3 regions of the Streptosporangium sp. NPDC050148 genome follow, and region 2 is predicted to be linked to each of the others. Evidence: riboswitches for the same ligand, from Rfam matches in the RefSeq annotation. Region 2 holds a riboswitch; each other region holds the start of a gene.
The links. Region 2 has a riboswitch for cyclic di-AMP ahead of ACZ6RT_RS07455 (C40 family peptidase). Riboswitches for the same ligand answer to the same signal wherever they lie in the genome.

Region 1: another riboswitch for cyclic di-AMP. It lies ahead of ACZ6RT_RS10420 (hypothetical protein); the one in region 2 lies ahead of ACZ6RT_RS07455 (C40 family peptidase).
Region 3: another riboswitch for cyclic di-AMP. It lies ahead of ACZ6RT_RS18220 (coiled-coil domain-containing protein); the one in region 2 lies ahead of ACZ6RT_RS07455 (C40 family peptidase).

What each region holds. Positions count from the first base shown of each region.
Region 1 is NZ_JBVJIA010000007.1:225,924-233,005, reverse strand. It holds gene ACZ6RT_RS10440 (DUF4388 domain-containing protein) at 1-398, shown strand, start outside; gene ACZ6RT_RS10435 (roadblock/LC7 domain-containing protein) at 457-837, shown strand; gene ACZ6RT_RS10430 (hypothetical protein) at 861-1,232, shown strand; gene ACZ6RT_RS10425 (alpha/beta fold hydrolase) at 1,400-2,281, opposite strand; gene ACZ6RT_RS10420 (hypothetical protein) at 2,366-3,118, opposite strand; cyclic di-AMP (ydaO/yuaA leader) riboswitch at 3,376-3,521, opposite strand; gene ACZ6RT_RS10415 (DUF4253 domain-containing protein) at 3,741-4,517, opposite strand; gene ACZ6RT_RS10410 (sugar kinase) at 4,862-5,809, shown strand; gene ACZ6RT_RS10405 (hypothetical protein) at 5,912-6,229, opposite strand; gene ACZ6RT_RS10400 (putative quinol monooxygenase) at 6,393-6,677, shown strand; gene ACZ6RT_RS10395 (DUF998 domain-containing protein) at 6,841-7,082, shown strand, end outside.
Region 2 is NZ_JBVJIA010000005.1:241,329-248,410, reverse strand. It holds gene cimA (citramalate synthase) at 1-980, opposite strand, end outside; gene ACZ6RT_RS07475 (O-methyltransferase) at 1,269-1,922, shown strand; gene ACZ6RT_RS07470 (Uma2 family endonuclease) at 2,026-2,613, shown strand; gene ACZ6RT_RS07465 (branched-chain amino acid aminotransferase) at 2,666-3,760, opposite strand; gene ACZ6RT_RS07460 (3-isopropylmalate dehydrogenase) at 3,935-4,981, opposite strand; cyclic di-AMP (ydaO/yuaA leader) riboswitch at 5,123-5,353, shown strand; gene ACZ6RT_RS07455 (C40 family peptidase) at 5,341-5,937, shown strand; gene serA (phosphoglycerate dehydrogenase) at 6,531-7,082, opposite strand, start outside.
Region 3 is NZ_JBVJIA010000014.1:177,420-184,501, reverse strand. It holds gene ACZ6RT_RS18240 (TIGR03086 family metal-binding protein) at 1-147, shown strand, start outside; gene ACZ6RT_RS18235 (HD domain-containing protein) at 195-791, shown strand; gene ACZ6RT_RS18230 (DeoR/GlpR family DNA-binding transcription regulator) at 877-1,677, shown strand; gene galT (galactose-1-phosphate uridylyltransferase) at 1,674-2,753, shown strand; cyclic di-AMP (ydaO/yuaA leader) riboswitch at 2,825-2,961, shown strand; gene ACZ6RT_RS18220 (coiled-coil domain-containing protein) at 2,965-3,939, shown strand; gene ACZ6RT_RS18215 (hypothetical protein) at 4,295-4,855, shown strand; gene ACZ6RT_RS18210 (RNA ligase RtcB family protein) at 5,401-6,519, shown strand; gene ACZ6RT_RS18205 (glycoside hydrolase family 10 protein) at 6,697-7,082, opposite strand, start outside.

The DNA.
Region 1 (7,082 bases), on a different contig from region 2:
TCGGCGCGGACCGCACCGCGACCCCGGCCGAGCTGGCCCGCAGGCTGGGCCGCCCCGCCTACTCGGTGCTGCTGGCCGTACGGCAGCTCGCCTCCTCGGGACTGCTCCAGAGACCGGCCTCGACTCCCGCTCCCCCTCCGGCCCCGCCTCCGGCCCCGGGCGCCGCTCCGGGTCCGGGTTCGGCTCCGGGGTCGGGGTCGGGGTCGGGGTCGGGCGAGGTTCCCGGCGAGCCCGACGCGCGGGATTCGCTGCCCAGGCGGGCCAGGGGCGCCACGGACATCCCGCACGCCCCGGCGGGTTCCACGCGGACGGCGGAGTGGCTGCCCAGGGCGAACGGGGACCCGGCCGACGTGAACCTGCTCATCCGGCTCAGGAACGCATTGGAGGCACTGACATGAGCCCGGTTCGATGCCGATAAGGCTGCGGACACCGAAGCTGATCGGAAGGAGGGTGCCGGTGGAACTGCGTGAGCAGGTACGCCGTGAGATGGCGCTGCTGCGCGAGCGCATCCCCGACGTCGACGGGAGCATCGCGAGCAGCGTCGACGGCCTGACCATAGCGAGCGACCTGGACGACGAGACCGAGCAGACCGGCGCGCTCTCCTCCGCGTTGCTGGCCCTGAGCCGTCGGATGACGGGCATGACCGGCAAGGGCGGCTTCGAGGAGACGCTGATCTCCGGCACCAACGGCCACGCGGCCCTCTACGCCGCCGGCCCCACGATCGTCCTCACAGTGCTGGCGCGCCCGGGGACCAACCTCGGGCTGCTCAGGCTGGAGGGCAGGAAGACGGCGGCCCGGCTGGCCGCCATCACCTCGCGTACGTCGATATCCCAGTGAACATCCAGTGAGCGGAGGCAGGAATGGGCAACATGGACATCTCTCTCAAGGAGATGATGGCGATCGACGGCGCCATCGGCGCGGTGATCGTCGACTACGGCAGCGGGATGGCGCTGGGCGCGCTCGGCGGTTCCAAGGACCTCGACCTTCAGGTGGCCGCGGCCGGCAACACCGAGGTCGTCAAGGCCAAGATGCGGACCATGGACTCGCTCGGCCTCAAGGACGGCATCGAGGACATCCTCATCACGCTCGGTACGCAGTACCACGTGATCCGCCCGCTCACCGGCCGGAACGGCAAGGGTCTCTTCATGTACCTGGCCCTCGACCGGAACCGGTCCAACCTGGCGCTCGCCCGGCACACCCTCCGGAGCATCGAGGAGAAGATCGAGGTCTGAACCTCCCGGCGCGTCCCGGATCCGCGTCCCGGGCGCACGTCCCGGCGGTCCGGGTTGCGGCGGTCCGTGTTCCCGGAGCCCGTGTGCCGGCGGGTCGTTCGTCGACGGGTCGTCCGTCGGCGGCCGGGCCCCGGGGCGTACGGTCCCGGGCCCGGGACGCCGGGTCCTCAGCGTGCCGCGGCGGCGGCCTGGTCGGCGGAGCCGGTGAGCTCCTCGATCGCGTCGGCGAAGGCCGTCCAGAGTTCGCGGGGCAGGTCGTGGCCCATGCCGGGGAAGGTGAGCAGGCGCGCGCCGGGGATCGCCTCGGCCGTGGCGATCCCCCCGGAGACCGGGACGAGCTGGTCGTCCTCCCCGTGCAGGACGAGGGCCGGCACCGTCAGCTTCGCCAGCAGCGGGGCGCGGTCCTCGGAGGCCATGATCGCGGCCAGTTGCCTGGCGGTGCCCGGCGGGTCGTAGGCCCTGTCGTAGCTAAGGGCGGCGACCCTCGCGATCCGCTCGCGGTCGGCCGGGTAACCGGGTGAGCCGATGACGTCCCAGGTCGCGACGGCCCGCCGGATCGCCGCCTCGCGGTCGGGCGAGGGCGGCGACATGAGCGCGGCCATCGCGGCCTCGGTCGGGGGCGCCGCCCGCGGGCTGGGGGTGGACATGATCGAGGTGAGGCTGCGCACCCGGTGCGGGTGGCGGATCGCCAGCGACTGCGCGATCATCCCGCCCATCGAGACGCCCACCACGTGCGCGGAGTCCAGGCCGAGTGCCTCCAGCAGCCCCGCGGCGTCGTCGGCCATGTCGCCGACCAGGTAGGGGACCCGGCCGTTCCAGCCGGGTCCGGGTGCTCCGGCCTCGTGCAGGTGGGTGCTCTCACCGACGTCACGGTTGTCGAAACGCACCACGTGGTGCCCGCGCCCGGCGAGCAGCCCGCAGAAGTCCTCGTCCCAGTGGATCATCTGGGAACCGAGTCCCATGATCAACAGGAGCGGGCGGTCCTCGGGGGAGCCGAAGGTGTCGTAGGCGATCTCGATGCCGTTCGCCCGGGTTCGCAGAGTCGTCATGGCACTCCTACCGTGTTGATCCTGCGAAACAGAATGCCATTCTGTAGAGGATCCGGCACCGGCGGGGCCGGTCGCGACGACCGGCTACCAGACGACGGCGCCCGGCTCCCGCACGCTCAGCCCGGCCGCGGAGAGGGCTTCGGCCATGACCTTGGGCTTGGCCGACATCGGCGCGGCGCTCACCTGCTCGGTCCCGGTGACCTTCTTCGGCCGTCCGGACTTGGCCAGCACGGTCTTGGGCGGATCGGCCGGGTTGGGGTCCTTGCGGCCCCAGGCACCGGTGGAGAAGGCCACGGGGTGGTTCTTCCTGCCCACGCCGTCGCCCCACCGGGTGATCACGTACTCGACGTCGATGTGACCCATGCCACCGTTGCCGTCCACACCGAGCGTGCCGGCGTTGAAGGTGCCGCCGGTCAGGTCGGCGAAGGTCTTGGCGTCGATGTCGAGCATGATGCCGCGATTGGAGGGCACCCCGGGGCCGCGGTCGCCGACGAAGAACTTGGCCCGCTTGCCCTTGTAGAGGATGTAGCCCTCGGTGAGCAGCGGCCAGCTCGGGCTGGCGATCATGCCCTTCTGCATCGGCTTGCCACTGGCCGGCAGGCCGGTGTCCCCGGCGCGGCCGGAGGAGTCGTCCCAGAAGTAGGAGGCGCGGGTGGATCCGTGGAGCAGGACGGCCTCGACGCCGTCCTCGGGGCCGCTCACCGCGGAGGTGGTGGCGGCGGCGAGGGACGGAGAGGCGGGGAGTGCGGAGGCGACGCCCGCGGAGGCGAGCACGCTCACCCCGACGAGGGCGGCGGCGGCCAGGCGGTTCTTGTGCATGCCAAAGAAGAGGCTCATGGGGGAAAGGCTCTTTCGCGAGGGAACGGGGCTACCGCGTGCGACACGCCGAAAAGGGGCGCACGGGCGAGGGCGCGCTGTCGGAAAAAATGCGTAACCGGACGAACCAGTCGTTACGCAGAGCGCTGCCTGGAAATGCCGCGATCAGGCGCGGCGCGAAAGGTACGGGGGATGGGGGACGGGGGGCAGGGGAAGGTTCAGGTGGTCGGCGCGGACAGGGGGTGCACCGACGCGGTGACGCGGTCATCCATGAGGGGGTCTCCTCTCCATCTCGTCTACCGGGTTAGCTGACGGGTTCGGGCGGTGGAGTTGCCCTACCGCCGCATGAGCGGCGGATTCACCCCGGAAAATGGGTCCCCGGTTCCCGCGGCATCCGGCCTGCGGGATTCGACGTCGGGCGGTCGCTCCCTCTTGTGAAGGGCAGGTCACCGGCCGATAACAGGGGACACTACCCACGAGAACCAGACAAAGCAAAGCAAAGACCACGAAAACCCCAGAAGATCTACCTTGTTGGCAAAAAGTCCTCTAAAGCACTCAACATCCGGGATTGTTCGGACGGGCGTCTCGCGGCCCCACAGGCCCGCCCGCTACGGGGATCGCGGCCCCCCGGCCCCGGGACGGCTCAGTCCCACCAGAACGACCAGGCGTTCCTGCCCTTGATCTGCTCTGCGTAGTCGATGAGGGTCCCCGCGCCCTGGATGATGCTGTCGGGGCAGAACGTCCAGTGCTCCGCGGCGACCTGCAGGGCGTGCTCGAAGGTCGTCGGCGGGGCCGCCACGCTGACGTCGAGGGTGTTGAACCCCATCCCGACCACCCGCACCCCGAACCTGTCCTCCCAGCTGCGCACGACGGCCGCGAGCGGGACCATCCACTCGTTGTGGTTCAGCGCGCCCTGCCAGCCCATGACGGCCAGGGCGTCGGCACCGCGGTCGACCGCGACGAGCCCGAGCGGCGTCCTGCGCTCGGCCACCATCCCCGCGTACCAGTCCGCGACCACCCCGGGGTCGGCGGCGAGCCTGCCCGCGGGGGCCGGGCCGGGGCACTCCGGGCCGAAGGGGTCGAGCAGTTCGAGCTGGTCGACGTGGGCCCTGGCGATCCAGTCGGACCACACCTCGGCCATGAACGCCTCGACGTGGTAGTTGTCGATCTCGGCCGCCGCGTCCGGGGCGATCTGACCGGCCGACCAGGGCTGGACGGAGTCCTCCAGCAGCACCGGCCACAGCCCCGACCGCTCGTGCTCGGCCCGCAGCCGCGCCCAGTACTCCCCCGAGACCGTCACCTCGCTGAGCCAGAAGGCCGGACGGTGACGGATCGCGAGCTGAGCGTAACCGGGGTCGGGCCAGACCAGCTCACCCGGCGGCAGGTCCACCGAGAGCCTCCTGCCCTCACCTCCGCTCATCCCGCGAGCTCCGTCGGCTCCGTCGGCGAACAACTGGCGCAGAACGGGCGGAAGCTTCCCCTGCTCGCAATCGTTCATCTCTACCGATCCGATCCTGACCACGGATCAATTTTGGCCTGTCAAGCACCCCGAGGGACAGTTGTGCCCTGGACCGAGCAAAAATTAGAGGAAGATCCATGCCGCTCGACGGCCGTCCGGTAGGGGACGTTATGCTGCTCGATGGCCGCGAGAAAGCGCTATCCACTCCCTTGACCTGGTATTCGGCGTACCGGATCATCCCGGGAGGACCGGCGGGCGGCCGGGTACGACCGATCACCGACCCCGCTGCGTGAGGAGCCCCTTCCATGACCGACCTGGTCACGCTCGGCGAGAGCATGGCACTGTTCAGCGCGCGGCGCACCGGCCCGCTCAGGCACGCCCGCGACTTCGGGCTGGGCGTGGGGGGCGCGGAGTCGAACGTGGCCATCGGCGTCTCCCGGCTCGGCGGGCGCTCGGCCTGGATCGGCAGGGTCGGCGACGACGAGTTCGGGGAACTGCTCCGCTCGACGCTGGCGGGCGAGGGCGTCGACGTACGGGGGATGCGGGTCGACCCGGACGCGCCCACCGGCCTGATGATCAAGAGCAGGCGCACGGCCGAGGTGGTGGACGTGCGCTACTACCGCTCGGCGAGCGCCGGATCCCGGCTCTGCCCGGCCGACCTGGACACCTCGATGATCCGTTCGGCCCGCGTGCTGCACGTCACCGGCATCACCCCGGCCCTGTCGGCCTCCGCCGCCGAGGCGGTCCGGGCCGCGATCGCCGAGGCCCGCGACGCGGGGGTGACCGTGTCGATGGACGTCAACTACCGCCGGGCACTGTGGACGCCCGCCGAGGCGTCCGCCGTGCTGCGGGAGATCGTCCCGACGGTGGACGTCATGTTCGCGACCGAGGCCGAGGCCCGGCTGGTCGTGGAGGGCGACGACCAGCTCGCCCTGGCCCGCGCCCTGGCCGACCTCGGCCCGCGCCACGTCCTCGTCAAGCGCGGCTCGCTGGGCGCGATGGAACTCTCCGACGGCGTCGTACGGCACGCCGAGCCGCACCGGGTCACCGAGGTCGACCCGGTGGGCGCCGGGGACGCCTTCGCCGCGGGCTGGATCGCCGAGACCCTCGCGGGAGCCGATCCACAGGAGCGCCTGGCCACGGCGTCGGCCGCCGGGGCCTTCGCGGTCACCGCCGACGGCGACTGGGAGAGCCTCCCCCGCCGCTCCGACCTCGGCCTGCTGCGCCCGTCCGGCGACGCAGTCAGCCGCTGAGCGGCCTCACCGCGCCGACCGGCACCGACCCGCACCGACCGGCGCCGACCGGCTCGTCGCGCCGTACGACGCGAAGGGCCCGCGACGGCCCGTGAGGCACCCCTACGGCTCGAAGATCACCAGCGGGTGCCGCCAGGACATCTCCAGCACGACCCGGCACACCTCCCCGGCCCGGGGGAAGACCGCGCTCATCAGCACGAAGTCCTCCCCCACGCTCAACGGCTCGGACCACGGCGAGGTCGCGTAGTTCTCGGCGGTCAGGTCGGGGAAGACCGACGTCAGCTCCTCGTAGAAGGCCGCCACCTCCGGGCTCGGCTCGCCGCAGGCGATCTCGCTCCCGGTCCGGAGGAGGTACCGGCGGAGGGCCTCGGCCGCGGTGAGCGGTTCGGTTCCGAGCCAGACTCCGAGATCAAAACTCACACCGCGCCCTCGCCGTCCTCGTCTCTGCCGTACCTGCCCGGCCGTCGGATCCTACGTGCCCCGCGGGCGCCCGATATGCGCGACCGGCACGGAAGCGTCAGCCCTTGCATACCGGCTCCGGTCCGGCGGTGATCCTGTCGGTGGCGGGCCATAGGGTGGCGGCATGATCATTGTTTCAGGCTGGATCCGCGTCGACCCCGACGCCCGGGACGACTACCTGCGAGGGTGCGTGCCCGTGGTCGAGCAGGCCCGCGCCGCGTCCGGCTGCCTCGACTTCACGCTCGGCGCCGACCTCGTCGAGACCGGACGGATCAACGTCTACGAGCGGTGGGAGTCGGAGGAGGCCCTGGAGGCGTTCCGGGGCTCCGGCCCGGAGGACGACCGGTCCGCGATGATCCGCGACGCCGACGTGTCCCGCTACCAGATCTCCGGGGTCGGCCCCGCCTGATCGGCCGGAAGAGGACCGCGGGGGAGGTTCCGGTCCCAGGACGGGCTCAGGTCACGGCCGAGCACTGGCTCCGGCCCGTCCGGCAGGCGGATACTGCGTTCCTGGGAAGCACCCGGCGGTTCCTCTCCCCCGATACCGTGACGTCTCCCGTGCAGGAGGATCGATGCGCACCCCGGCAGAGAACACGACGGCGCCACGCGCCACCCTTCCCTACCTGTGCGGAGTGGCCGCCGGCCTCCTGTTCGTCACCGCGTTCCTGATCGAGGGGGCCACCCGCGCCGGCTACGACCCGATGCGCCATCCGGTCAGCTCCCTGTCCCTGGGTCCGTACGGATGGACGCAGGTCGCCAACTTCGTCGTCACCGGTCTGCTGATGCTGGTCTTCGCCGTCGGCCTGCGCCGGGA
Region 2 (7,082 bases):
ATGTCGTTGCCGACCTGGGCGGGGTCGATGTGCTGGTAGAGGTTGGGGTCGACCTTGATGGCGCTGGCGTGCAGCCCGGCCTTGTGCGCGAAGGCGGAGACGCCCACGTAGGGGGCGTGCGAGTTGGGGGTGACGTTGGTGACCTCGGTGATCGCGTGGGCGATCCTGGTCATGTCCGCCAGGGCCTCCCGGGGCACCAGGTCGAAGCCCCGCTTGAGCTGGAGGTTCGCCACGACGGTGAACAGGTTGGCGTTGCCCGAGCGCTCGCCGTAGCCGTTGGCGCAGCCCTGCACGTGGGTGGCGCCGGCCTTCACCGCGGCCAGCGAGTTGGCGACCGCGCAGCCGGTGTCGTCGTGGCAGTGGATGCCGATCCTGGCCGACGTCTCGACGGCGGCGTGCACCACGTCGGCCAGCTCGTCGGGGAGCATGCCGCCGTTGGTGTCGCAGAGCGCGATCACCGAGGCACCGGCCTCGGCGGCGACGCGCAGGACCTCCAGCGCGTACGCCGGGTTGGAGGCGTAGCCGTCGAAGAAGTGCTCGGCGTCGAGGAAGACCCTCTGCCCCTCCGCACGAAGATGGGAGACCGTGTCGCGGATCATCGCGAGGTTCTCCTCCAAAGTCGTGCGGAGGGCCAGCTCCACGTGCCGGTCGTGACTCTTGGCGACAAGGGTCACGACCGGCGCGCCGGATTCGCGCAGCGCGGCGACCAACGGGTCGTCGGCAGCCTTCACACCTGCCCGGCGGGTCGCGCCGAACGCGGCGAGCTGCGCGTGCTTCAGGTCCAGCTCTGTTCGAGCCCGCCTGAAGAACTCGGTGTCCTTGGGGTTGGCGCCCGGCCAGCCGCCCTCGATGAAGCCGACGCCAAGGCCGTCCAGGTGACGCGCGACGGCCAGTTTGTCGGCCACCGTGAGGTTGAGCCCTTCCTGCTGGGCTCCGTCACGGAGAGTCGTGTCGTACACGTGGAAGCGATCGTCGGCCATGTCGTTCTCCTTCGCGGGTTCGATGATCCGCCGCGCGCCCGTCCGGCTCCGGAAACAAAAATGACCCCTCACGGACGTGAGAGGTCTGCGCGCCGGCGGTGTCCCTTTTCAGCCGGCGCGCCTGCCGATAATGAGCAGACCGTAGAACATGATGTCTCGGAGTCTGCCACACGCCGACACCATCTGACACATCGATCTCACGATCCGAGATGCACGGCGCGTCGGCGACGTGCCGACACGGTGCGGAATCGCCGACACCGCCGGTCGTCACGGGCGAGAATGGCTCCCATGAAGGCCACCTACCTCGACCCCGCCGTGGGCCAGTACCTGCTCGCGCACACCACGCTGCCCGACGAGATCCTCGACGCGCTGGCCGTCGAGACCCGCGAGCTGACCGGCGACGACGCCAGGATGCAGATCTCCCCCGACCAGGGGAGCTTCCTGACGATGATCACCCGCCTCTGCGGCGCCAGGAACGCGGTGGAGGTGGGCACCTTCACCGGCTACTCCTCCATCTGCCTGGCCCGCGGGCTCGCCCCCGGAGGGGGGCTCACCTGCTTCGACGTCAGCGAGGAGTGGACGGCGATCGCCCGCAGGTACTGGGAGAAGGCGCAGGTGGCCGACCTCATCGACCTGCGGATCGGCCCCGCGGCCGAGCGGCTGCTCGAACTGCCCCAGCACCCGGCCGTGGACCTGGCCTTCATCGACGCCGACAAGGCCGCCTACCCGGTCTACTACGAGCTCCTGATGGAGCGCCTGGCTCCCGGCGGGCTGATCCTGGCCGACAACACGCTGCGCGGCGGCCGTGTCGCCGACCCCGCCAGCGACGAGGAGACGGTCAGGCACATGCGCGCGTTCAACGACATGGTCACCGCCGACGAGCGGACCACCTCGGTCATGCTCCCCATCGCCGACGGACTCACCATGATTCGAAAGCACTGACGAGAACTTTCCCGGATCCGTACGCGGGCGCGACGCTTTCCGATTACTTTACGTGATGTGACGAACACGTTGCGCCCATCGGCGTGGAGGGAAGGATGAGACCATGGGAATGCTCATGGAGAGATCGACCGCGTACCAGATCACGGATCGGAAGAACCTCGAACGGCTCTACACGGAGCTCGTCGATCGGTTCGAGAATCACCGGATCGAGATCGTCAACGGCAGGATCGTGGTGAGGGAGATGCCCACGATCGCCCACGCCAAGGTCGTCTACCAGCTGACGGCACAACTCATGCCGTTCTCCATGGAGAAGGGGTGGCGTCTCTATCCGCAGGTCAAGCTCCTCCTGCAGGTGCAGGGGGATCGCATCGAGCCCGACCTGGTAATCGTGCCCCCCGATCCCCCTCTCTGGGATCCCAGCCACATCCATGCGAACGCCACGTTGCTGGTCGCCGAGGTCGTCTCTCCGAGCAGCGTTCACGACGACCACGTGGTCAAGCCGCGTGCCTGCGCGCTCGCGGGCGTCCCGCTCTACCTCGTGATCGACACCTTCGCGGACCGGTTCAGGTTGCTCAGCCGACCCGGCCCGGAGGGGTACGCCGAAGAGGTCACCGAGTCGCTCGGCAAGCCGCTCGAACTGCCCGCGCCGTGGAACCTCACGATCGACACGGGCAGGCTGACCGAGGGCTGAGCCCGTCGCGCGGAAGGGCCCGGCCTTGGAGGACCGGGCCTTCCGGTGGCGGCTAGCAGATCTTGTGGACCCAGCCGTGCGGGTCGGGGCGGGACCCGTACTGGATGCCCACGAGTTCCTCGCGGATCTTCGAGGTGACCGGGCCCTGGTTGCCGTCGCCGATCGTCCAGGCGCGGTCGGCGCCCTTGACCGCGCCGACCGGGGTGACGACCGCGGCCGTGCCGCAGGCGAAGACCTCGGTCAGCTCGCCCGACTCGCAGCCGCTCTGCCACTCCTCGATCGACAGGCGTCCCTCCTCGGCCCGCAGGCCCAGGTCGCCGGCGAGGGTGAGGATGGAGTCGCGGGTGATGCCGGGCAGGAGCGTCCCGGTCAGCGCCGGGGTGAGCAGGCGGTCGCCGTAGACGAAGAACAGGTTCATCCCGCCCATCTCCTCGACGTGACGGTGCTCGACCGCGTCCAGCCAGACCACCTGGTCGCAGCCCTGCTCGACGGCCTGGCGCTGGGCCACGAAGGCCCCGGCGTAGTTGCCGCCGCACTTGGCGGCCCCGGTGCCACCGGGGGCTGCGCGGGTGTACTCGGTGGAGAGCCAGACCGAGACGGCCTTGCCCCCGCCGAAGTAGGCCGCGGCCGGTCCGGCGATGACCATGTACCGGTAGGTCCTGGAAGGGTAGTTGACACCGAGCGCGGGCTGCGTGGCGATCATGAAGGGGCGCAGGTAGAGGCTGTGCCCCGGGGTGGTGGGGACCCAGTCACGGTCGGTCTGGACGAGCAGCTCCAGCGACTCGACGAACGTCTCCTCGGGCAGCTCGGGCATGGCCATCCGCAGCGCCGAGGCGTTGAACCGGGCGGCGTTGGCCTCCGGCCGGAAGATCACGATGGCGCCGTTCTCCTGGCGGTAGGCCTTGAGACCCTCGAAGAGCTCCTGCCCGTAGTGGAAGACCGAGGTCGCCGGGTCGAGGACGAGCGGCCCGTACGGCGTGAGCCGGGCGTCGTGCCACCCCTCCCCCTCGGTGTAGTCGATGGAGATCATGTGGTCGGTGAAGACCTGGCCGAACCCCGGGCTCGCCATTACCTGCTCACGCTCGTCCGTGGTGCGAGCGTGGTCGGAGAGCTGCACGTCGAAGCTGAGCTTCTGAGCGGTGGTCATGACGCGGATCCTTCTCTTGGTGTCTGGCTTACCCTTGCGTCCATTCTGCGTTGGACCGGGTAACGGGAAACTACTGCATCGATAGCGAAAACCGTCAGCGGGGCGGAAAAACCAAAACGCGCCCGGCGGCTCGGTGAGCCGCCAGGCGCGTCTGGGTCGAGGTGGGCGGCTTCCTCAGCCGGCTACTCGGGCGGTGATGTCGTCGCCGATCTCGCGGGTGGTCCGGCCGGTCCGGCCGGTCGGCCGCTCGGCCAGGTCGTCGGCGACGGCCCGCTCGACCCGGACGGCCTCGGAGTCCAGGCCCAGGTGGTCCAGGAGCATGGCGACCGACAGGATCGTGGCGGTCGGGTCGGCCTTGCCCTGGCCCGCGATGTCGGGGGCGCTGCCGTGGACCGGCTCGAACATGCTCGGCGCGGTGCGGTCGGGGTTGACGTTGCCGCTGGCCGCCAGGCCGATGCCACCGGCGATCGCCGCGCCGATGTCGGTGAGGATGTCACCGAAGAGGTTGTCGGTGACGATCACGTCGAAGCGCCGGGGCTGGCTGACGAAGAACATCGAGGCCGCGTCGACGTGGCAGTAGTCGGTCTGGACGTCCGGGTACTCCCGGCCGACCCTCTCGACGGTGCGGGCCCACAGGTCACCGGCGTAGGTGAGCACGTTGGTCTTGTGGACCAGGGTGAGCCTCCTGCGGGGACGCGACAGCGCCTTGTCGAAGGCGTAGCGCACCACGCGCTCGACGCCGAAGGCGGTGTTCAGCGACTCCTGGGTGGCGATCTCGTGCGGGGTGCCGTGGCGCATGACGCCCCCGGCTCCGGCGTACGGACCCTCGGTGCCCTCGCGGACGACGATCATGTCGATGTCCTCCGGCCGGACCCCGCCCAGCGGGGTCTCCACCCCGGGGAAGAGCTTGACCGGCCGCAGGTTCACGTAGTGGTCGAGCCGGAAGCGGAGCTTGAGCAGCAGGTCGCGCTCCAGCACGCCCGGGGGCACGCTGGGGTCGCCGACCGCCCCGAGCAGGATCGCGTCGTAGCCGCGCAGCTCCTCCAGGACGACGTCGGGCAGCGTCTCACCGGTCTCGTGGTAGCGCTTGGCGCCGAGATCGTAGGTGGTGGTCTCCACCTTCGTGCCGACCGCTTCGAGGACCTTCAGCCCTTCGGTGACGACCTCGACCCCGATCCCGTCCCCGGGGATGACCGCCAGGCGGATGTTACGCGAATCCATGGGGTCACCCTACCGGGCCGTCTCGGTGCTTGAACACCGGTCTCACGCCTCGGACGGAATTTCCCTCGGGGACATCTGATCACTTTGCCCGTCTTTATCCTGTGTTGACCGTTTCGTGAGGTTTCGTTATGGTCCTCACCGTTCACGTTGATGCCTAATTCGTACGGATCATCCCTTATCGATGCGTACGGAGCCGGGGAACCACTCTTTCCGGGATCGTCCCGGGCCCCGGGAACCCCGCTCCCGACCGGAGCGCGTTCCCGGCCGCCCGCGACGGGATCCCTCGGGGCGAATCGGCGCGCCCGCGCGCCGTAGGGCGGCCTCCACGCCCGAGCCCGACAGCTCACCCGGCAGGCCCTATGGAAGGAACGACCCTGTACGGCAAGATCTGTTCGCGCGTCGCGTCCGTCCTCGTCGCCGGGACCGCGGTGTTCGCGACCCCGGCCACCGCGCTGGCCGCCTCGCCCCTGCCCGCCCCCGCGCCTCCCGCGCTCGGCATGCCCGCCCTGAAGGGCGCCCTGCGGGCCGCGTCCCTGCGTCCCGCCTGGCAGAAGGCCCTGAGCTGGGCCATGTCCAAGCGCGGCACGCCGTACGCGTGGGGCGGCACCGGCCGCGGCGGCTTCGACTGCTCCGGGCTGATGCTCCGCGCCTACGGGGCCGCCGGGATCGCGTTGCCCCGCATCGCCTCCGAGCAGTACGAGGCGTTCTCCAGGAAGATCGCCTGGAAGGACCTCAGGCCCGGGGACCTGGTCTTCTTCCGGGGTCTCGGGCATGTCGGAATGATCACGAAGCCCGGGTACATGGTGCACGCCCCGCGGAGCGGGGACGTGGTCAAGGAGGAGCGGCTCGCCTCATGGCGGCGCGCCTCCTTCGTCGGCGGGGTGCGCCCCGACCCCGAGGGGGTCGAACTGGCCGAGCGGATCGAGCACGCGACCGGATCCGCCGTCGGCGGGTGAGCCCCCGCGGCTCCGCCGCGAGCGTCGCGGAGCCGTCCGCCCCGGCCGGCCCGGCCCGGACCGGCGCACGGCCGTGACCGGGCAGGTGGCCGATAGGTGGCCGACAGGGTCAGCGGGTGGGCGCGCCACCGTTGTCGCGGCGGTCCAGGGCGGTCTGGATCGCGTCGGCCGCCTCGTCCTCGTTCTCGTCCGGGCGGTTCCAGGAGTACATCTCGTACATGGTGAGTCTCGTCTCGGTCGCGGGTGAGCTGTGAAGGTGGCCGAGACTCCGGTCAGGACTCGGACCGGGCCCGATGCCCCGGTCCGGGTCACGGACCGGTGGGCGGAGGGCTCGGAGCCGGCGATCGCCACGGCACCGTGGCGGGCCGCCGGCCTGCCCTGTCAGGCCCCGCCGCGGCGGGTGCGGAGTGCGAGAACACCCGGCGCATCTTCATCAGGTTACCCGGTGACGAAAGGGTCGTCTCGCCCCGCGTACACACTTCTCACATGTCGAGACGGCGAGCGGGTGCCGGCCCGGTCCCGGACGGTCCGTCCGGGAGCGGGCCGCGGCGCGCCGCGGCCACCCACGAAGGGGACCCGGCGGACCGGGACGGTCAGTCGGTCAGGTCGACCGAACGGCCGCTGTCGGCACCGATCTCCGCGCCGATCTGGTCGACCACGTCGGCCGGGATGGCGGTGTCGACGGTGAGCGCGATCAGGGCCTTGCCGCCCTTGACGTCCCGGGCCACCTGCATCGAGGCGATGTTGATCGAGTGGTCGCCCAGGATGCGGCCGACCACGCCGACGATGCCGGGACGGTCGGTGTAGGTGAAGAACGACAGGTGGTCGGTCGGCTCGATCTCCATCTGGTAGCCGTTGACCTCGACGATCTTCGTGATCTGCCTCGGCCCGGACAGGGTGCCGGAGACCGAGACCGCGCGGCCGTCGGCGAGCACGCCGCGGACCGTCACCACGTTGCGCCAGTCGGGGCTCTCCGAGCTGGTGATCAGCTCGACCGTGACACCGCGGTCCTTGGCCAGCAGCGGGGCGTTGACGTAGGTGACCGAGTCCTCGACCACGTCGGTGAAGACGCCCTTGAGGGCGGCCAGCTCCAGCACCCGGACGTCGTGGGAGGCGATCTCGCCGCGCACCTCGACGTCGAGCCT
Region 3 (7,082 bases), on a different contig from region 2:
CTCGACCCGGAGCTGGTCGAGGCCTGTGCCGCCTGGTTCGCCGCCGCCGAGCCCGGCCGGGAGCAGGAGACGGCCCCCGGGGAGTCCCGGTCGCCCGCCGAGGACGCCCAGGCGCGGCTGCTGGCCTCCTGGGGCCGTGAGGCCTGACCCGTCCGGGCCGGGGTCCCGGTCCGGCCGCCTCTAGGCTCCCTGGCATGAGCGAGAAGCTGATGACCCGCTGGCGGTCCCTGGCCGGCCCCGGGGCCGAACGGCTCGGCCGCGAACTGATCGCCCGCTACGACGAGCCGCACCGCAGGTACCACACGACCGCCCACCTGGAGGCGGTCCTGGCCGGGGTCGACGCCCTGGCCGGTCACGCCGAGCACCCGGACCTGGTGCGGATGGCGGCCTGGTTCCACGACGCCGTCTACGACCCCCGCAACGCCGACAACGAGGAGCGCAGCGCCCGGCTGGCCGAGCGCGCGCTGCCGGAGGCGGGCCTGTCCCCCGAGGCGGTGGCCACGGTCGCCCGGCTGGTCAGGCTGACCGTCACGCACGACCCCGCACCGGACGACGCCGACGGGGCCGTGCTCTGCGACGCCGACCTGACGATCCTGGGCGCGCCGGAGGACGTCTACGCCGCCTACACCGCGGCCGTGCGCGAGGAGTACGCCTTCGTGCCCGAGGAGGCGTTCAGGGCCGGGCGGGCCGCGGTGCTGCGGTCGCTGCTCGCCCTCCCGGCGATCTTCCGCCTCGAGGGGCCGGAGGCTGCGGCGCGGGCCAACATCGAGGCGGAACTCGAACGGTTGTGAGCGGGCGGTTCACCATGTTCCAACACCCCCTCTCGGCCCTCGGCGTGGTAATTTGGTGGAATCTGGTGAATTAAGGGGAGTGACGATGCTCGCCCAGCAGCGGCAGCAGGCGATCCTGGAGAGGGTCCGCAGCAGCGGCGGTGTCAGGGTCGCCGACCTGGTCCGTGATCTCGGCGTCTCCGACATGACGATCAGGCGCGACCTGGAGGTGCTCGCCGAGCGGGGGCTGGTGGAGAAGGTCCACGGCGGTGCCACCGTGGCCGGGCCGGGCTCGACCGAGGAGCCGGGCTTCACCGCCAAGTCCGTGCGCCAGCAGGCCGAGAAGGAGACGATCGCCCGCACCGCCGCCGGGCTCGTCCGGCCCGCCACCGCCATCGCGCTCTCCGCGGGCACCACGACCTGGACGCTCGCCCACCACGTGGTCGACGTGCCCGAGTTGACCGTGATCACCAACTCGATCCGGATCGCCGACGTCTTCCACCGCTCCCCCAGGGCCGACCGCACGGTCGTGCTGACCGGCGGGGTCCGTACCCCCTCCGACGCGCTGGTCGGCCCGGTCGCGGTCGCGGCGGTCCGCGGCCTGCACGTCGACACCCTCTTCCTCGGCGTGCACGGGATGAGCCTCCGCGCCGGGTTCACCACGCCCAACCTGCTGGAGGCGGAGACCGACCGGGAACTGGTCGCCTCCGCCCGCCGCCTGGTGGTGACCGCCGACCACACCAAGTGGGGAACGGTCGGCATCAGCACGATCGCCGAGCTGTCCCAGGCGCACATCGTGATCACCGACTCCGGCCTGTCCGGCGAGGCACGCGAGGAGCTCGCCGCCTCGGTCGGCGAGCTGATCATCACAGAACCGCAGCAGGAGAGCGAGACCGCCACCCGATGAAACGCACCGCCACCCACCTGGCCGACGGCCGGGAGCTTTTCTATTTCGACCGGCGCGACGACGCGGACAGGGGTGCGGCCGACCTGCGCGACCTGCCGCCCCGGCCCGCCGCCTCCGAGCTGCGCTACGACCCGCTGACCGAGGAGTGGATCGCGGTGGCCGGCCACCGGCAGGGCCGTACCTTCCTGCCCCCGGCCAGTGAGTGCCCGCTCTGCCCGTCCGGTCCCGGCAACCTCACCGAGGTCCCCTCCCCCGACTACGACGTGGTGGTCTTCGAGAACCGCTTCCCCTCGTTCTCGGCCCAGCCGGGCGAGTACCCGCAGCCGGGCGGGCTGAGCGAGGTCCGGCCCGGGATCGGCCGCTGCGAGGTGGTCTGCTTCACCTCCGACCACGACTCCTCGTTCTCCCGCCTGTCGCCCGAGCAGGTCGAGCTGGTCATGGAGGCCTGGATCGACCGTACGGCCGAGCTGTCGTCCCTGCCGGGGGTGGAGCAGGTGTTCTGCTTCGAGAACCGGGGCTCGGAGATCGGCATCACCCTGGCCCACCCGCACGGGCAGATCTACGCCTACCCGTACGTGACCCCGCGCACCAGGCTGAACCTCGCGGCGGCCGGCCGCTACCGGGACCGCACCGGGGGCGACCTGTTCGCCGACGTCCTCGCCTCCGAGCGGGAGGCCGGGGTGCGGGTGGTGGCCTCCAACGAGCACTGGACGGCGTTCGTCCCGGCCGCCGCGCGCTGGCCGGTCGAGGTCCACCTCTACCCGCACCGGAGGGTCCCCGACCTGATCGGCCTGGAGTCGGCCGAGCGGGCGGCGTTCGGGCCGCTCTACACCGACGTGCTGCGCCGTCTCGACGGGCTCTTCGACATGCCGATGCCCTACATCGCGGCCTGGCACCAGGCACCGGTCAACACCGGCCGGGACCTGGCGTACGCGCACCTGGAGCTGTTCAGCATCCGCCGCGCGCCGAACAAGCTGAAGTACCTCGCGGGATCGGAATCGGCCATGGGGGCCTTCGTGAACGACGTGCTGCCCGAGGAGACAGCACATCTACTGCGCTCCATTGTCACGAGCTGATCACCGATAGGTCTCGTTTGAGGTCGCGTGACCTGGGGTTTACCACTACTATCCTTCCCACATCGGCTGTAGCAGCCGATATGCCTAATCCCAGGCGCCTCGCCCGGGAGCCGGGGAACCACCGCACCTGGGGTGAAACCACTTCGGTGGAAGGGCATCCTCCAGCCCGAACCCGTCAGCTAACCCGGTAGGCGGAAGGAGAGGAGAGTTCGTGGCGGCCTCGTCCCCCACGTTCCGTCGCCATGCCGCTCTGGTCCTCTGCGTGGGCTCGATCGCCGCGTTCACCCTCGGCGCTCCCACCGCGGGAAGCGCCGACCCCAAACCGTCCGAGGCCGAGCTCCGCGCCGACCTGGTCAAGCTCAACAAGAGGATCGACGCGCTGATCGAGACCTACGCGGCCAAGCGCGAGTCCCTCAACAAGGCGGAGAAGGCCGAGGCCGTGGCCAAGCAGAACCTGCGCAGGGCCGAGGAGGTCTACGCCGAGAACGAGAAGCAGGTCGACTCCATCGTCCAGCTCCACTACCAGAGCAGCATCGGCGGCCTGCCCGCCCTGCTGTTCGCCGACGACATCGGCGGCGCGGCGGTGATGGAGCAGCTCACCGCCGAGCAGAGCGCCCACCTGCAGGGGTTCGCCCAGAGCGTGGAGCGCAGGAAGAGGTCGGCCGAGACCGCCGCCCGCCTCACCGACGACATCGCCGAGGAGGCCAAGGAGGTCCAGGAGCGGCGCGAGGAGGCCGAGGACCTGATCGAGGAGATCAAGGACAAGCTCGACAAGCTGGTCCCCACCGGTTCGGGCCGCCGCTCCGACGGCAGCTGGGCCCCACAGCTGCCCACCGGCGCCGACAACATCACCGACCGGACCCGGATCATGCGCGAGGCGATCAAGAGGCGCTTCGACCTGCCGTACTCGGTCGGCTGCTACCGGGCCGCGAACGACGGCGGCGAGCACCCGCTGGGCCGCGCCTGCGACTTCATGATGAGCACCGGCGGCACGATGCCCACGGCCGCCAACCTCAGGCTCGGTGACGAGATCTCCGCCTGGGCCATCAAGAACAAGGCCAGGCTCGGGGTGAAGTACGTGATCTGGCGCCAGCGCATCAACCACGGCTCCGGCTGGAGGGCCATGTCCAACCGCGGCGGCGTCACCGCCAACCACTTCGACCATCCGCACATCTCGATGTACTAGCGCTGCGACGGACTGACCTGCGATTTCTCGGCCACCTACACCTCTTGGGGCATGTTCAGGGCACTTCGTCCCGTCGCCCGTGCGTCTTCGACCGTCTGTTTCGTGCGGTCCTCGCCGGAGGCGCCGGGTGCGCGCAGCGCCCGCAGGGTGACCCCGGGACCGGCGTGATAGCACATTCCGGCTCCGTAGGCCATGTCCCGTCCGGGATGCTCGGCCCGGCGTGCGGGGGGTCGATCCGCCGAACGGCACATGGGAACCGACGGGGCCCGGCGGCAGGGTTGAGGCATGGCGGCACGGCACCCTTTCCGGGATCGCCGGAGCAGGCCTCACCCTCACACCTCAAGGAGCCGTTGACATGAGATCCGCAATGATCCGGGCAGGGGTCACCGCCGTCGCCCTGTCGCTGGCCACGGTCGCGACGATCGGTACATCGGCCTCGGCCGCGTCGCCCGCGACGAGCAAGGACCCCCGGTGGCACGTGTCCGGCACGGCGAAGATCCACTTCGAGCCGGCGGCCGACGACGACATCACCTTCACCATCACCGCACGCGGCGTCTTCACGGAGGCCGAGGGCATCGTCAAGGTCGACCACTACCTCGCCGACGGCAACGGCGGGGGATTCGAGGCGGAGGTGGACTGCCTCGTGGCGGGTGGCCCGGTCGCGACGGTGACCGCCGTCATCACCACCTCCACCTCGTTCCCGGTCGGTACCCGGGTCGCGGTCAGCGTGTACGACGGCGGGACGGACAGGTCCGGCGGCGGTCGTGATCGGATCGGCTGGAACTGGTCGGTACCGACCGGCACGGTGCAGCCCTGTACGGCTCCCGCGACGTTCGCCACCGTCGAGCGGGGCGGGTTCACCGTCGTCGGCAAGGGCTGGCCCACACCTCCCGCGCAGACCGGCACGGGGAGGTAGCGCGCCACGGCCGGCTCGTCCGCATGCCGCACGGGCGGCGTTCACCGAGCCGGTACCGCGGTAGGGCCGGGTTCGGCGACCGGTGGTGAGAGGGTGGTCCTCACCTGACCGGGCCGGCGAGCCGTCTCGGCTCGTACCGCATCGCCTCCACCGGAAGGCCGGATCCGCCGGTGCACGTGCGGGCATCCGGCGGGGTCCCGGTTCGACGGTCTCCGGTGGACATACGGGCCCGTACGTGTCCGTACGGCCGAAAACCGCTTGCCCCGGGGGAACGGGCTCGGGGAACGTGGTGTCCATGACGCTCTGACGGACGGTCCCCTGTCGCTCCTGTCACCCCCAGTCATCCCGACATGTCACGGCGCCGGCTCGTTCCGCGACGCCGTCATCCCGTATGCCCCCGCCAAGGTAAGAGAGCCTTTTTGTCCCAGCAGCCCTCCCAGCAGCCCTCCCGGCGGGAGTCCCGGGAGTCCCCGCCGCCCGCCGCGGCCCCGGGTCCGGCCCCTGGTCCGGAGCCGGGTCCGGGTCCGGGTCCGGCCACCGTCAGTGTGTTCGCCTCCCCCGCGAGCTGGATCGAGTCCGACGCCCTCGCGCAGTGCCACCAGGTGGCCGCGCTCGACGGCATGATGCACGTCGCCGCCATGCCGGACCTGCACCCCGGCAAGGGCGCCCCCATCGGGGCCGCCATGACCTCCACCGTGCTGTACCCGTTCCTGGTGGGCTCCGACATCGGCTGCGGCATCGCCGTGTTCCCCATCAGGCTGAAACGCGCCGTCCCCGAGAGGCTCGCCGCCCGCTTCCCCGACCTCGATCGCGCGCTGGACCCCGAGCGGGACGCCGGCGACCCGGCCTGGGCCGTGGTGAAGGGCGACATCCCCGCCGGTCACGCCGAGGGCCTCGGGACGGTCGGCCGGGGCAACCACTTCGTCGAGCTGGCCCGGATCGGGACCGTCTTCGAGCCGGGCCACGCGAGCCGTCTCGGACTCGCCGAGGGCGACCTGGTCCTCGTCGTCCACAGCGGTTCCCGGGGGCTGGGCGAGCGGATCCTGCGGGCGCACACCGAGGTCCACGGCGCGGGCCCCGCCCCCGACCCCGGCGCCTACCTGGCGATGCACGACGACGCCGTCCGCTGGGGGTCGCTCAACCGGCGGCTGCTGGCCGCCCGGGTCGCGCACGCCCTGGGGGCCGAGCCCGCCGAGCCGCTCGTCGACCGGTGCCACAACCTGGTCGAGGTCCGCGACGGGCTCTACCTGCACCGCAAGGGGGCGGCGCCGGGCGACGGGTGCGACGTGCTCGTCGCCGGTACGCGAGGCACCCCCTCCTACCTCGTGGCCGCCCACGCCGGGCCGGACGCCGGGCACTCCGTCGCGCACGGCGCGGGCCGCAAGATGTCGCGTGCGGACGCCCTGCGCCGGGGCCGGGCCAAGCACACGGTCGAGGAGCTGCGCCGCACGCCGGTGGGGTCGCTGGTGGTGTGCGGGGACCGCCAGCTGCTCTTCGAGGAGGCGCCGACGGCCTACAAGCGCATCGAGCAGGTGATCGCCGACCTGGTCGCCCACGACCTGGCCACGCCCGTGGCCGCCACGATCCCCCTGGTCACCTACAAGACGGCCGACCTCGGGCCCGCGCCCCGGCGGGACCGGCGCCGCGAGCGAGGACGGCGGTGAGCGTCCACCTGCTCCTGTCGGCCGGGCGCGGCCCGGCCGAGTGCGCCTGGGCGCCGGCCCGGCCGCTGCGCCGCCTGACGGTGCGCCGGCTCCGGTGACGGCCGTTCCCGGCCTGGCCGGTCGCCTTCAGGCGGAACGGCGCCGGGGCGGCGGTCGTGGCCGCCCCGGCGCCGGGGGTCATCGCGCGGTGGCGCTGTTGCAGGTCACGGCCGGGGTGGCCGCGGTGCCGTTGGCGGTGAAGCCGAAGGTGGTCGACTGGCCCGCCGCGATGGTGGCGTTGTAGGGGGCGTTACGGACCGTCACCGTGGAGCCGGACACGCTCGCCTCGCCGTTCCACAGGCTGCTGACGCTCTGCCCGCCGGGCCAGGTCCACCGCACGGTCCACCCGTTGACCGGCGCGCTGCCCGCCCGGACCGTCACGGTCGACTGGAAGCCGCCCGACCAGCTGTTGGTCGTCGCGATCGTCGCCGAGCACTCCCCCGTACCAGGGGTCGGAGTCGGGGTGGGCGTGGGTGTGGGGGTCGGGGTCGGGGTGGGGTCCGGGTCCGGGTCCGCGGCGTTGA